Regions from separate parts of the Agathobaculum ammoniilyticum genome, predicted to be linked through region 4. Evidence: predicted binding sites of a transcription regulator. Region 4 holds the regulator's gene; each other region holds the start of a gene.

Region 1 (3,821 bases), on a different contig from region 4:
TCCTGCTTCCAGATGCGGAACACCTGCTTTTCGCCCCGCAGCAAGCATAGCAGCAGCAGGATCGCGCCGGCCGACAACAGGCGCACCGAAACCAGCCATCCGGTCGGTACGCCCTTTGCCTGCAGCAGGAACTGGCCGCAGGCGCCGGAAAGCCCCCAAAAGATACCGCCCGTCAGCGTCAGCAGCACGCCGCGCAGCATTTTATCCCGCTTCACACAGTTTTCCCCTTTCACAAAAAGACCTCTTGTGCAGATCACAAGAGGTCTTTTGGTTTTACGTTGCTACAGGACTGACTTACTTGTTGTCAACCTCAGCCATGTGCTCGATGAGCATCAGCAGCTTGTTGGAGTAGCCCCACTCGTTGTCGTACCAGGAAACAACCTTGACGAAGGTGTCGGTCAGCGCGATGCCAGCCTTCTTGTCGAAGATGGAGGTGCGCTCGTCGCCCAGGAAGTCGGAAGAAACAACGTCCTCGTCGGTGTAACCCAGAACGCCCTTCAGGCCGCCCTCGGAAAGCGGCTTCTCAGAAGCAGCCTTCATCGCCGCGCAGATCTCGTCGTAGGTGGCCGGCTTAGCCAGATTGCAGGTCAGGTCAACAACGGACACGTCCAAGGTCGGAACACGCATGGACATACCGGTCAGCTTGCCGTTCAGCTTCGGGTAAACCTTGCCTACCGCCTTGGCAGCGCCAGTGGAGGACGGGATGATGTTGCCGGAAGCCGCACGGCCGCCGCGCCAGTCCTTCTTGGAGGGGCCGTCAACGGTCTTCTGGGTGCCGGTGGTGGAGTGAACGGTGGTCATCAGGCCCTCGGTGATGCCGAACGCCTCGTCCAGAACCTTGGCGATCGGCGCCAGGCAGTTGGTGGTGCAGGAAGCGTTGGAAACAAAGGTCATATCCTTGGTGTAGGTGTCCTGGTTAACGCCCATAACGAACATCGGGGTGTCGTCCTTGGACGGGGCGGACATGATGACCTTCTTCGCGCCGCCGTCGATGTGCGCCTGCGCCTTTTCCTTGGTCAGGAAAACGCCGGTGGACTCGACAACGTAATCAACGCCGTCCTTACCCCACGGGATGTTCTTGGGATCCATCTCAGCGTGGAAAAGAACCTTCTTGCCATCCACGGTGATGGAGTTGTCGTCATACTCAATGGTACCGTCATAGCGGCCGTGCATGGTGTCGTACTTGAGCATGTACGCCATGTAGTCCGGCGTCATGAACGGATCGTTTACCGCTACGAATTCGATATTCGGGTTCTTCAGACCAGCGCGGAAAACCATACGGCCGATACGGCCAAAGCCATTGATACCTACTTTAATAGCCATTTGCAGTGTTCCTCCTCAATTTTGACAATTATCTTCTTGTCGATGGCTTTATTATACACTATCTGGACGATATGCCGCAAGGTGTAATATTTGTGAAATTTTTGTCATTATATTCTGGGTTTTTGTACATTTTTCTTTGCAAAGCGGTCCCGTCTGGTGGTATAATAGAAGCATCATACAAAATATAGTATTGCAGTCCGTAAGCAGCCTTATACCCACAAAGAAACAGAAAGATCAGCGATTCGGAGGATAGAGATGGCGGATACATTTTTCTCTCAGCTTGACAGCGCGGCTCTGCGCGCCCTGCTGAACCGTACCGCGCTGCACGACGCAGCATTGCTCACAGTAGGACCGACGCTATATATTGAGGCCTGCAACGACGCCGCGGCGCGCCTGACCGGCCTGCACCCGCTCGAACGCATCGACCAGCTCTTGAGCGGCGCCTCCGCCGGCGCGCTGCGCGACTGCATCGTGCAGCAGGCACCGCGCACCGTTTATGAGGAGCTGGACGGCGCCGAATACCGCCTGGAACTGCTGCCGCACCGCGGCGGCGCGCTGCTCGCGTTCCTGCACGACAACCGCTCCTCTTACGACGGGAGCCTGCGCGTACTGCACGCAAAAAGCGCGCAGTATCTCGGCACGCTTTTCGCCTGCGCAGAACAGGTGCAGGATCCCGCTCTCGCGGCCGAGCTGCGCAAGCAATGCCTGCGTATGCACCGCATACTAACCCATTCCGATTTCCTGCACGACCCGCCTCTCACCGAGCAGCTCCGCCTATACCGCACCGACCTCGTGGCTCTCTGCCAGACGGCCGCGGCCAATGCGGTGCTGTACGGCCCGTCGCACGGCACCAAAAACATCACCGTACACGCGCCCGATTTCTGCGACGCGCTGATCGAGCCGCAGCTGATCCAAAAGGCTCTATACAACCTTCTGTCCAACGCGCTGCACGCGTCCCCCGCGGGCGGCGATATCGTCCTTACCCTGACCGACGACAGCAGCTTTGCGACCATCACGGTTGCGGATCGCGGCCCCGGCCTGGATGCGGAGCTGTTTGAAGCGCTCCTGACTGGCTGGGAGCGGCAGGTTTCGCTGGACGATTACCTTTCCCTGGCGCGCTGCGGCGCGCCGCTCGGCCTCGGTCTGCCCCTGATCCAGCGCATCGCGCAGGCCCACGGCGGCAGCCTGCTCCTGTCCCCGCGGGAGGGCGGCGGAAGCGAGCTGCACATGAGCATCGCCCACCTGCCGGCCGCGCTTGCGGATAACAACCTGCGCGCGCCGATGATTTTGGAGGAGGGCTACTCGCTCGAAGAGATCGAGTTTTCCATCTTTGACTGACTGCCTCGGCACAGGCAAAAAACCGCCGTATCCACCCGGATACAGCGGTTTTTCTTTTGGGGTTGTCTTACCGGCCGGCATCCGAGGCGATGTTTCTCAAAACCTGCGCCAGTTCCGCGCGAAGCACATTGCCCTGCGGAGCGAACGAACCGTCCGTGTTGCCGTTCATCAGCCCATTCTTCAGGCAGAACGCAACGCTGTCCGCCGCCCAATCCGAGATCTGCGAAGCGTCGGTGAACTCCTGCACGGCCATGCCGTCGCCCGGCACAGTTTCGGTCAGGCCGTTCTCCTCCAGCAGGCCGAGGTAGCGCGTCAGCATCGCCGCGAACTCCTCGCGGGAAACCGTTTTCCCAGGGCGCAGGCGTTTCTCGTCGTCGCCGGTGAGGATGCCTGCGTCAAAGCAGAAAGTCATCGCCAGATAGTAGTCCTGACCGATATCCGCGTAGTCGGCCATCTCGCGGATGCCCATGCCCGCGGCGCCCGCTGTCAGCTTTTCGTCCCTGTTTTTGGCATCACGGTAGAGCGCGTCCGCAACCGCCTGACGGCTGACCGCGTGCAGCGGCCAGAAGCCCGCGTCCACCGGCGCGGCAAGATCCATCAGTCCCTGCTCCAGCACATAGTGGACCGCCGGCGCATACCACGCGGTATCGGCCACGTCGGCCGGCAGGGCAGTCTCCAGCCCATCCACCACCGTATTGGCGCCCGTATCCTCCGCCACGTCGGACGCGGTGTCCGCCGCCAGTGCGGTGGCCGACATGGACAGCACCGTCGCGCCGGTCAAAAAAAACGAAAGCACCTGTTTGAATGTCATTTTTATAAATCCTCCTTTTGGAAGCTGTTATTTTCCTTAGCTGCTCCCTATTATAACACGGCGTCCCGCGCCCGCCTGCAAAATGTAACAGAGGTGTAATAAAGACGGCGGCCGGTATCCGGCCGCCGTCTTGTGCGTTTTCCGTCTCAGTCCTTATAGAACGCCCCGAAGCCCTTGTAGGCCATATACAGGTCGAGCTTGGCGATCACCTCGAACGGCGCGTGCATGGAAAGCACGGGTACGCCCGCGTCCACCGTATCGATGTTGCGGTTGGCCAGGTACATCGCCACTGTGCCGCCGCCGCCCTGATCGACCTTACCGAGCTGGCCTGTCTGCCAGACCACGCCCG
Region 2 (3,821 bases), on a different contig from region 4:
GGGGCAGGAGCGCCTGCTGTATAAGGGCTTCCCGATCAACGTGGTGTTCCTGCGCGCTTCCTACTGCGACGAATACGGCAACTGCACCGTACACCGCGAGATCGGCCCGCTGGACGTGACCGCGATGGCGCAGGCGTGCAAGAACTCGGGCGGCAAGGTCATCGTGCAGGTCGAAAAGATCGTGCAGGGCGGCTCGCTCGATCCGAAGCTGGTGGCGATTCCGGGTATTTATGTGGATTCGGTCGTCGTCGGCTCGGAGGAGGAAAACATGCAGTGCCTCGGCATGCCGTATGACGGCGCGCTGACCGGCGAATTCCGCATTCCGGTGGACGCCATCCCGCCCATCCCGATGGACGCCAAGAAAATCATCGCCCGCCGCGCGGCCATGGAGCTGCCGCCGGATGCGATCGTCAACCTTGGTACCGGCGCTCCGGAAAAGATTGCCAACGTCGCCGCCGAGGAGGGCATTTCGGACAAGATGACCCTGACCGTCGAGGCCGGCTCGATCGCGGGCGTCCCCTATGGCGGCACCCAGTTCGGCGCGGCCGCCAACGCAATGTGCATCATCCCGCACAACGTGCAGTTTGACTTCTACCAGGGCGGCGGCCTGGACGTCGCGTTCCTTGGCCTGGCTGAAACCGCGCCCAACGGCGATCTGAACGTGTCCAAGTTCGGCACCCGCTTAGCCGGCGCGGGCGGATTCATCGACATCACCCAGAACGCCAAAAAGGTCGTCTACTGCGGCACGTTTACCGCCAAGGGCCTCAAGACCGAGTGCCGCGACGGCAAGCTGATCATCACCCAGGAGGGCGCGAAGAAGAAGTTCGTCAATGCGGTCGAGCACATCACGTTCTCCGGCGACTATGCCAACGAGGTACACCAGCCCGTCCTGTACATTACCGAGCGCTGCGTGTTCGAGTTGCGTCCGGAGGGCGTTACCCTGGTCGAGATCGCGCCCGGCATCGACCTGCAGACCCAGGTGCTCGATCAGATGGAATTCGCGCCCCAGATCGCCCGCCAGGCGGACGGTTCGATCAAGCTGATGGACTCGCGTATTTTCCGCGATGAACTGATGGGTCTGGCAAACGATTAATTCCCGATTTATTCCTTGTGTGTGTTGTGCAAGTTATGGGTATTTTAAGATTTGGGCCATATTCCTTACAAAAACCCCTTGCATTTTTCTGCACATTTGATAAAATATTAACGAACTCGTTAAGAGATGTCACAAACCGCTGCGCCGGCATCACCGGCGTAAGAGAAGAAAAGGAGAAACAGCCAAATGAACGTTTATATCTGTTCCGCAGCCCGTACCGCGATCGGTACTTACGGCGGCACCCTCCGCGACGTACCCGCAGCCCAGCTCGGCGTTGTTGCCGCCAATGCGGCGATCGAGCGCGCCGGTGTGGACAAGGAAGCGATCGATGAAGTAATGTTCGGCCAGGTGCTGCAGGGCGGCTGCGGCCAGAACGTTGCCCGTCAGGTCCTGATTGGCGCGGGCCTGCCGATCACCACCCCCGCCATGACCCTCAACAAGGTCTGCGCGTCCTCCATGCGCGCAATTTCGCTCGGTTCCCAGATCATCCGTTCCGGCGAGGATCAGCTCATGCTGGTCGGCGGCGTTGAGTCCATGTCCGGCGCACCGTACGTTTCCCACAACGTGCGCTGGGGCGCGCGCATGAACGACGTCAAGCTGGTTGATATGATGGTTCATGACGGCGTATTTGATATTTTTAACCAGTACCACATGGGCATCACCGCGGAAAACGTTGCCGAGCAGTATGGCATCACCCGCGAGATGCAGGACCAGATCGGCTACGAGTCCCAGATGAAGGCCGCCAAGGCGATTTCCTCCGGCCGCTTCAAGGACGAGATCGTTCCGGTAGAGGTCAAGAAGAAGAAGGAAACCGTTATTTTCGATACCGACGAGCACTGCCGCCCGCAGACCACGCTGGAAGGACTGGCCAAGCTGCGTCCGGCGTTCAAGAAGGACGGTACCGTCACCGCGGGCAACGCTTCCGGCATCAACGACGCCGGTGCCGCGATGATTATCGCGTCCGAGGATTATGTGAAGGCGCACGGCCTCAAGCCGCTCGTCAAGATCCGTTCGTTCGGCTCTGTCGGCTGCGACCCGTCCATCATGGGCGTCGGCCCGATCGAGTCCACCCGCCAGGCGCTGGGGCGCGCCGGCCTGACCGTTGCCGACCTCGACCTTGTCGAGTCCAACGAGGCGTTTGCCGCGCAGGCCGCTGCGGTCAACCGCGAGCTGGGCTTTGATATGGACAAGGTCAATGTCAACGGCGGCGCGATCGCACTGGGCCACCCGATCGGCGCGGCAGGCTGCCGTATCACCACCACGCTGATCTACGAAATGATCAAGCGCGACTCCACCCTCGGCCTTGCCACCATGTGCATCGGCGGCGGCATGGGCGAAGCGATCATTGTTGAGCGCGACGAGCTCTGCAAGTAAATCAAACCGGCATGATAGGGGGCTTTTTGCAGGCCCCCTATCTCCAAAGCATTCGATTGCGCAGGTGCGCGGCGCACCTCGTATATAAGATTCCGACATCAATTTGAAGGGAAGTCTTACCAATGACTGATGTAGTAGTTGAAAAGAAAGGCCATGTAGCGGTCGTCAAGATCGAGCACATGAAAGCCATGAACGCGCTGTCCACCGATATGTACGGCCAGCTCGAGGAAGCGTTCGACGAAGTTGCGGCAATGGACGACGTATACTGCGTCGTGCTGACCGGTTCCTCCATGGTAAACAAGAAGGGCAAGACCGTCAACTCTTTCGTGGCCGGCGCGGACATTTCCGAAATGTCCACCCTGTCCGTTGAGGAAGGCAAGAAGTTCGGCAACAACGGCAACCGTGTTTGCTGGAAGATCGAGAACTTCAAGCGTCCGGTCATTGCCGCAATCAACGGCTTCTGCCTGGGTGGCGGCTGCGAGTTGGCGATGTCCTGCGATATCCGCCTTGCATCCGATAACGCGCTGTTCGGCCAGCCGGAGGTTGGCTTGGGCATCACGCCGGGCTGCGGCGGCACGCAGCGTCTGGCCCGCATCGTAGGCCTCGGCAAGGCCAAGGAGCTTATTTATACCGCCCGCGGCAACTACACCGCACAGCAGGCGCTGGAGATGGGCCTGGTCAACTACGTTTACCCGCTGGAGCAGCTGATGGACGAAGCCATGAAGCTGGCCGAGGAGATTGCGGCGCAGGCGCCGATCGCTGTCGCGCTCTGCAAGGAAGCGATCAACGTCGGCATGCAGACCGACCTGAATTCCGCGCTCAAGCTGGAGGGCAACATCTTCGGCGAGTGCTTCGCGACTGAGGACCAGAAGTATGGCATGGCTTATTTCCTTGATAAGAATAAGGAAAAGCCCGCCAAGGAGTTCAAGAACAAGTAAGCGCGTTTGTTTATCTGCAATCATTGAGAGAGAGGGTTATATAATATGAAAGTTTGTGTATTCGGCGCCGGCAACATGGGCGCGCGCATTACGGAAGTTTTCCTGACCAACGGCCATGAGGTAACGATGCTTGACGTAAAGCAGGAGTTCATCGACCGCGGCGTTAAGACCATCACCAACGACCTGTCCTTCCTCGTCAAGAAGGAAAAAATGACCGAAGAGAAGAAGAACGAACTGCTCGCTTCCCTCAAGACCTCGCTGGACCGCAAGGCTGCCGCTGACGCCGACTTCATCATGGAAGTCATCCTGGAGCGCATGGACCTGAAGAAAGAGCTTCTGCAGGAGTTGGACCAGATCTGCCCTGCGCATACCATTTTCGGCTCCAACACCTCCGCGCTGTCCATCACCGAGATGGC
Region 3 (3,821 bases), on a different contig from region 4:
TGGTACTTTCCGTCTCAGCGCTTGTTGGAACGCTTCCAGATGTGCATTTTTTCCGCGTCCTGAATGAGCTGCTCGCGGAAGTCGGGATGCGCGACCGAGATCAGCGCCTCCGCGCGCTGCCAGGATGACAGGCCCTTGAGACACACCTTGCCGTACTCGGTAACGAACCAGTGTACGTTCGGGCGCGCGTCGGTCACGACCGAACCGTCCGCCAGCGTCGGGCGGATGCGGGAAGCGATCGAGCCATCCTTCTGCTTGAATGTGGACGAACAGCAGATAAAGCTCTTGCCGCCCTTGGACAGGTACGCGCCCAGCACAAAGTCGAGCTGGCCGCCCGCGCCGGAGATCTGCTTGGTGCCGGCCGTTTCCGCGTTCACCTGGCCGAACAGGTCGATATCCACTGCGTTGTTGATCGAAATGAAGTTGTCGATCTGGGCGATGGTGCGCGCGTCGTTGGTATAGGATACGGGAGCCGCGTAGCATTCCGGATTGTTGTCGATATAGTCATAGAGCTTTTTGGTGCCAGCGCCGAACGCATACACCTGCTTGCCCCGATCGATCCCCTTGCTCAGGCCGTTGATCTTACCCGCCATGGCGATGTCGACAAACGCGTCCACATACATCTCGGTATGTACGCCGAGATCCTTCAGGTCGGATTCCGCAATCATGGAACCGACCGTATTCGGCATGCCGCCGATGCCCAGCTGCAGGCAGGCGCCATTCGGGATCTCCTCCACGATCAGCTTGGCCACCGCGCGGTCAACGTCGGTCGGCGCACCGCCGGCGCCCAACTCCGCGATCGGCGGGTTCTCACCCTCGACGACCATATCTACCTCGGAGATGTGGACCGCTTCCTCAAAGCCGCCCAGGCAGCGCGGCATGTTCTTATTGACCTCGACGATGACAACGTCGGACACGTCGCACACTGCCTTCAGGTGGGACGCGTTCGGGCCGAAGCTGAAGTAGCCGTGGCTGTCCATCGGCGCAACCTGGAACATCGCCACGTTGACGTGCTTGACATTCTCCCGGTAGTAGCGCGGCAGCTCGGAATAGCGCAGCGCATTATAAAAGCCGAAGCCCGCGGTGCAGGCCTTGCGCTCGACGCCGCCCATGTGCCAGGAGTTCCAGGTGATCTTCTTTTCTACGTCCGGAATCTGGAATATAGCGGGCTGCCACATCAGGATGCCGCCGCGCAGGTTGATATCCTCCAACTCGCTCATCCGTCCGGCGAGCGCCTTGTCCAGCGCGCAGGCCGTGCCGGTACACCAGCCGTAGTCCACCCAGTCGCCCGATTTGACCACCTTGACAGCCTCATCCGCCGTGGTCAGCTTCTGCTGATAAAGAGCTTCGTAATCCATGATTGCCCAAACCTCCGTCTTTGTTTATTCTTTAACAATCTTGTTATCTATTATATCTATTGTATATAATACTATATTCCCCCTGTACAGGTCAAGCAAGGAGTTGCCATTTACAACACTTACAACCATTCACCCAGAAAGTGACCAGAAAGTTTTTCTTGATTTTCTCAAATAAAGTGGTACAATGATAAATGACTTTCACAGTACCGTAATTATGCAATGAATTTAGGAGGGCATTCCCATGAAAACCAAAAAGCTTCTGGCGCTGTTGCTCGCCGGCGCGATGAGCGCCTCTCTGCTGGCAGGCTGCGGCAGCGACAGCTCCGCCGATACCACGAGCGGCGACGACGCGGCCAATCCGTCCGACACCGCCGCCGCAGACAGCGACCTGGCGCAGATCGAAGACGCCGGCAAGCTGAAAATCGGCTACACGGTCTATGAGCCGATGAACTATACCGACGAGCAGACCGGCGAATTCACCGGCTTTGACACCGAGTTCGCGCAGGCGGTCTGTGAAAAGCTCGGCGTGGAGCCGGAATTCATCGAGATCGTTTGGGATACCAAGCAGGTCAGCCTGGAAAGTGGTGAGGTGGACTGCCTGTGGAACGGCATGACCATCACGGAGGACCTCAAGCAGAATATTTCGGTTTCCGACCCCTATGTACAGAATACCCAGGTGGTCGTCACCAAGACAGAAAACAAGGATACTTACGCGGATTACGCCAATCTGGTCGGCAAGACGGTGGCGGTAGAGGCCGGCTCGGCCGCACAAAGCGTGGCAGAGGAGGACGAGAACCTCAGCCAGTCCAACCTGGTCACGGTCAGCAAGCAGACCGACGCGCTGCTCGAGGTCAAGTCGGGTACGGCGGACGCCGCAATTTTTGACCAGACCATGGCGGAAAACATGATCGGCGAGGGTACCGACTTCGCGGACCTGACCATCTGCGGCGTATTCCATGAGGAGCAGTATGGCATCGGCTTCCGCAAGGGAAGTGACCTGTGCGACAAGGTCAATGAGATCATGGCTACACTGAATGAAGACGGTACGCTGCAGTCTCTGGCTGAAAAATACGGCCTTTCCCTAGCAGAATAAACAAATTTACCTACACAAATTTTACACCGAACGGGACAGCTTACTGCTGCCCCGCTTGGTTTTGTTTGGAGGAATCCTATGAACCCCTCGGTTATCTTCACCAATCTGTTCCAAAGCTTTGGAATCAACTGCACGATCTTTGTGGTCACACTGCTGGTCGCGCTGCCCGTCGGCCTGCTTGTGGCGTTCGGCGCCATGAACAGGTGGGAACCGTTCCGCTGCCTGCGCGGCAGCCGCCTTGCGTCCGGCAAATGGGGCGCCATGCTGGTCGGGCTGCGCCCGATCGCCCTTCTCATCAAGTTCTTTGTGTGGATCGTCCGCGGCACGCCGCTCATGCTGCAGATCATCTTCATCTACTATGGCCCCGGCCTGCTGCACTGGGGCCAGCCGTGGAACGCCATGGGTACGGACGGGCGCGTGGTCGCGACCTGCGCCGCGTTCGCAATCAACTACGCCTGCTATTTTTCCGAGATTTTCCGCGGCGGTATCCAGTCTATCCCGCGCGGCCAGTATGAGGCCGGCCAGGTGCTCGGCATGACCAAACGGCAGATTTTCTTCAAGATCACGCTGCTGCAGGTCGTCAAGCGCGTGATCCCGCCCATGGGCAACGAATTCATGACGCTTATCAAGGATACCGCGCTGGCCAACATCATCGCCACCAAGGAGATCATCATGATGAGCAAGGAATTCATCAACCGCGGCCTGATCTGGCCGTTGTTCTCCACCGCCCTTTTCTTCCTCGTGTTCTGCGGCGTGCTGACGCTGCTGTTCGGCTGGCTGGAAAGGAAAATGGACTATTTCCGTGTATAAGGAGCGAGCCGCAATGCCTATTCTTGAAGTACAAAACATCGAAAAAAGCTTTGGCCCGACCAAGGTGCTACAGGACATCAGCTTTTCCCTGGAGCGCGGCAAGGCGCTGGCCATTATCGGCTCGTCCGGTTCGGGCAAGACGACCCTGCTGCGCTGCCTGAACTTTCTGGAAACCCCAAACGCGGGCCGTATCCTGGTAAACGGCGAAACCCTGTTTGACGCCGCCGACCGCGCCGCCAAGAGCGACGCGGAAATCCGCCGCCGGCGCCTGCATTTCGGCATGGTGTTTCAATCGTTCAACCTGTTCCCGCAGTACACTGCGCTTGAAAACGTCATGCTGGCCAGCCTGATGCTCGCCAAGGAGCGGCCGGATTACAAGCAGAACCGGCACGCCATCCATGAGGAGATTGAAAACCACGCCATTGAGCTGCTCGCCCAGATGAGCCTAGAGGGCCGCATGAGCCACTACCCCCACCAGCTTTCCGGCGGCCAGCAGCAGCGCGTGGCCATTGCGCGGGCGCTCGCGCTCCAGCCGGACATCCTCTGCTTTGACGAGCCCA
Region 4 (3,821 bases):
TTTGAGGGCCGCTCGGGGACGCAGGACGCGCAGATTTATCTGGTATCGCCCGAGGTCGCGGCGGCGAGTGCGCTCGCGGGCGTGCTGACCGACCCGCGCACGCTGGGAGAAATGCCGGCGATTGAAATGCCGGAGCATTTCGTCATCAACGACAACATGATCGTAAGGCCCGCAGAAAATCCGGCCGAGGTCGAGGTTGTACGCGGCCCGAACATCAAGCCGTTCCCGCTGGGCAAGGCGCTGGAAGCGTCCTATACGGGCCGCGTCGTACTCAAGACCGAGGACAACATCACCACCGACCATATCCTGCCGGCGGGCGCGAAGCTGCTGCCCTACCGTTCGAACGTGCCATACTACTCGAATTACTGTTTTATCAATGTCGATCCGGAATTTCCGGCGCGCTGCAAGGAGCAGGGCGGCGGCGTCATCGTCGGCGGCGCCAACTACGGCCAGGGCTCGTCGCGCGAGCACGCGGCGCTCGTTCCGCTGTATCTGGGCGTCAAAGCCGTGCTGTGCAAGTCGTTCGCCCGTATCCATAAGGCCAATCTGGTCAACTCGGGCATCCTGCCGCTGACTTTCGCCGATCCGGCGGACTACGACGCGATCAACCTGCTGGATGAGATCGCGCTGCCGCATGTGCTGGAGGAAATCAAAAACGGCAGTCAGGTTACCGTGGTATGCGGCGACAGGACCTTCAAGGCGGACTGCGACGTTTCCGACCGTCAGCGCGGCGCGCTGCTCGCGGGCGGCACGCTCAACTATGCCAAGGAACAGGCGGCGCAATAAGGAAAAGAGGAGAGGGGCGCTTTCCCAGCCTCCTCTTTCTTGACAGGATGCAGAAAATTTGTTAAAATAATATCAATGGTATGAGGAGGACACCGTTATGTCGATCGACCAGTCCATTCTGGATAAATTTGAAGCAGTGGTAGAAAGCCAGCTTGCGCGCATCGCGGATATGAAAGCACAGGATGACTTTATTAACTATACAAAGCTTGACAAGCTCATCATCGGCGTGTGCGGCGGCGACGGTATCGGCCCGATGATCACCGGCATGGCGCAGCACGCGCTCGAGGCCCTGCTGGCCGACAAGGTCAAGGCGGGGAAAGTGGAGTTCCGTGTGATAGACGGGCTGACCATCGAGCGTCGCGCTGAGCTGGGCTGCGCCATCCCGCCCGATGTGATGGAGGAGCTCAAACAGTGCCATGTAATTCTCAAGGGGCCGACCACGACCCCGCGCAAGGGCGATCCGTGGCCGAATGTGGAATCCGCGAATGTGGCGATGCGCAAAGCGCTCGACCTGTTCGCCAACGTGCGTCCAGTCAAGGTGCCTGAGCTGGGGATCGACTGGACGTTCTATCGCGAAAACACCGAGGGCGGCTATGCGGTCGGCTCGCAGGGCGTGCAGATTGCGGACGATCTGTTCATCGACTTTACAGTGGCGACCTCGCAGGGCTGCGAGCGCATCGCGCGCCTGGCGTTTGATTACGCGCGCAAGACCGGCAAGAACCGCGTCTCCTGCGTGACCAAGGCCAATATCATCAAGACCACGGACGGCAAATTCCTCGACACCTGCCAGCGGGTCGCAAAGGAGTATCCGGAGGTCGAGTTTGACGACTGGTACATCGATATCATGACCGCGAAGCTTCTGGACGAAAAACGCCGCCGCGATTTCAAGGTGGTCGTGCTGCCCAACCTGTACGGCGATATCATCACCGACGAGGCGGCCGAGATTCAGGGCGGCGTAGGCACCGCGGGTTCGGCCAATATCGGCAAGCGCTACGCGATGTTCGAGGCCATCCACGGTTCCGCGCCGCGCATGGTGCAGGAGGGGCGCGCTCAGTACGCGGACCCGTCCTCCGTGCTGCGCGCCTCCGTGATGCTGCTCGAGCACATCGGTGAGATCGAACTGGCGAATAAGCTCGACCGTGCGCTCGATATCTGCATGTTTGAAGAGAAAAAGGTAGTGGTCAATGGGCGTGATACTGGTGCGACCGCGCAGGAATTCACGGATTATGTACTGGAAACGATTGCGAAGCTGTAATTTTGTGATGGGAAAGAGAGGATGAAAACCTGTGGAGCGCAAACAAGAGGTCTCCAAGGCGGTGGTGCAGCGTCTGCCGCGCTACTACCGCAATATTTGTGAGCTGAAAGCTGAGGGCGTACAGCGCATTTCCTCGCGCGCCCTGGCTGAGCGTATGGGGCTGACCGCTTCACAGATCCGGCAGGATTTCAACTGCTTTGGTGGATTTGGCCAGCAGGGATATGGATACAATGTAGATAAGCTGCAGGAGGAGTTGGGCGCTATTCTTGGGCTCCGCGCCGGCCGCACGGCGGTATTGATCGGTGCGGGCAACCTGGGACGGGCCTTGCTCAACAACTTCGATTTTTCGGCCAGCGGATTCAAGCTGCTGTGTGCGTTTGACGCGAATCAGGAGTTAGTGGGAAAAAAATTTGGCGGGCATGAGGTGCGCAGCAGCAGCACGCTGTTTGAATTTGTCGACCGGCGCAAGCCGGATGTTGCCGTCCTGACGATTCCGCGCACCCATGCGCCCGATTTGGCGCATGAGCTGGTCGATCATGGTATCCGCGGCCTGTGGAACTTCACGGGAGAGGACCTGCATCTGGAGGGGCTGGGCGTTCCGGTCGAGAATGTACACTTGTCTGACAGCCTGATGACGCTGTGCCATCTGGTCGGCATGGAAGAGGCATAAAAAAGAAGCGGCTTGAGGCCGCTTCTTTTTTTATATTTTATCGAGGGAGTAGGGTGTGGTTTGGTAAACGTAGTAATTGACCCAGTTGGTATAGAAAAGGTGGGCATGCGCTTTCCAGGTGACCAGAATATCGTCGCTGGGGTCGTCGTTCCTAAAATAGTGCAGGGGGATCTCGGGGTTCAGGCCCTTGGCGAGATCGCGTTCATATTCTTTCTTCAGGGTGTCCGGATCATATTCCCCGTGACCAAGCACGAAAATTTGCCGTCCGTTCATCGCCTCAACCAGATAAACGCCAGCCTCGTGAGATTCCGCCAACAGGCGCAGGCGGTCATCCTTGCGGATATCGGACGCATGTACCTCGGTGTGGCGTGAATGCGGGGCGCAGAATACGTCGTCGAAGCCCCGCAAAAGGGGCTCTTTCGGGAAAAGCACATGATGCTTGAAGATACCGGACATCTTCCGCGGCAAGGGATATTTGGGGATGCCGTAGTGGTGGTAAAGGCCTGCCTGCGCGCCCCAACAGATATACAACGTGGAATGTACATGGTTTTTCGTCCAGTCCATAATGCGGACCAGCTCATCCCAATACTCAACCTCTTCAAACGGCATGTTTTCGATGGGGGCGCCGGTGATGATAAAACCATCATACTTTTGATCGCGGATATCGTCAAATGTTTTGTAGAATGTGAGCAGATGGTCTTCGGGGGTGTTTTTCGAGTGATAGGTCTTCGTTTGAATCAGGTCGACCTCTATCTGGATCGGTGTGTTGGACAAGCAGCGCAGGATCTGGGTTTCAGTCACGATCTTGAGCGGCATCAGGTTGAGCAGCGCGATGCGCAGCGGGCGGATGTCCTGCGTTGTTGCACGGTGCTCGGTCATCACAAATATGTTTTCGCTCTCCAGAATCGCACGCGCGGGCAAACTGTCGGCTATTTTTATAGGCAAGCCAGTGACCTCCTTTATACCATTGGTTCCAATAGAAAAATTATAGCAGAAAAGCGCTGGAAGGACAAGGGAGGAAACGGTAGTTATAGAAAGAAAGGGGGAGGGAGGACTTGACAAAGTGGAGGGGGATATAGTATAGTAAACGAGCTGCGGAAGTGCGCGGCG

Evidence for each region. Region 4 encodes Rex, which represses fermentation and respiration genes when NADH is low (regulators of the CRP and FNR family bind a similar motif). Its sites were predicted from a motif close to ATTGTTAANNNNTTAACAAT; they were not measured.
Region 1: gap (type I glyceraldehyde-3-phosphate dehydrogenase) is a predicted target of Rex. The motif match lies at 1,413-1,432, and genes of this name have one in related genera.
Region 2: OCV66_RS14360 (acetyl-CoA C-acetyltransferase) is a predicted target of Rex. The motif match lies at 1,189-1,208, and genes of this name have one in related genera.
Region 3: OCV66_RS05250 (butyryl-CoA:acetate CoA-transferase) is a predicted target of Rex. The motif match lies at 1,378-1,397, and genes of this name have one in related genera.

The regions. Positions count from the first base shown of each region.
Region 1 is NZ_JAOQJE010000009.1:37,431-41,251, reverse strand. It holds gene OCV66_RS10500 (DMT family transporter) at 1-233, opposite strand, end outside; gene gap (type I glyceraldehyde-3-phosphate dehydrogenase) at 295-1,323, opposite strand; gene OCV66_RS10490 (ATP-binding protein) at 1,579-2,661, shown strand; gene OCV66_RS10485 (S-layer homology domain-containing protein) at 2,729-3,472, opposite strand; gene OCV66_RS10480 (aminopeptidase) at 3,619-3,821, opposite strand, start outside.
Region 2 is NZ_JAOQJE010000019.1:31,437-35,257, reverse strand. It holds gene OCV66_RS14365 (acyl CoA:acetate/3-ketoacid CoA transferase) at 1-1,093, shown strand, start outside; gene OCV66_RS14360 (acetyl-CoA C-acetyltransferase) at 1,280-2,467, shown strand; gene OCV66_RS14355 (enoyl-CoA hydratase-related protein) at 2,590-3,405, shown strand; gene OCV66_RS14350 (3-hydroxyacyl-CoA dehydrogenase family protein) at 3,451-3,821, shown strand, end outside.
Region 3 is NZ_JAOQJE010000004.1:1,857-5,677, reverse strand. It holds gene OCV66_RS05250 (butyryl-CoA:acetate CoA-transferase) at 15-1,358, opposite strand; gene OCV66_RS05245 (transporter substrate-binding domain-containing protein) at 1,600-2,451, shown strand; gene OCV66_RS05240 (amino acid ABC transporter permease) at 2,530-3,261, shown strand; gene OCV66_RS05235 (amino acid ABC transporter ATP-binding protein) at 3,275-3,821, shown strand, end outside.
Region 4 is NZ_JAOQJE010000024.1:1-3,821, reverse strand. It holds gene OCV66_RS14915 (aconitate hydratase) at 1-786, shown strand, start outside; gene OCV66_RS14910 (isocitrate/isopropylmalate family dehydrogenase) at 884-2,041, shown strand; gene OCV66_RS14905 (redox-sensing transcriptional repressor Rex) at 2,073-2,711, shown strand; gene metA (homoserine O-acetyltransferase MetA) at 2,742-3,656, opposite strand.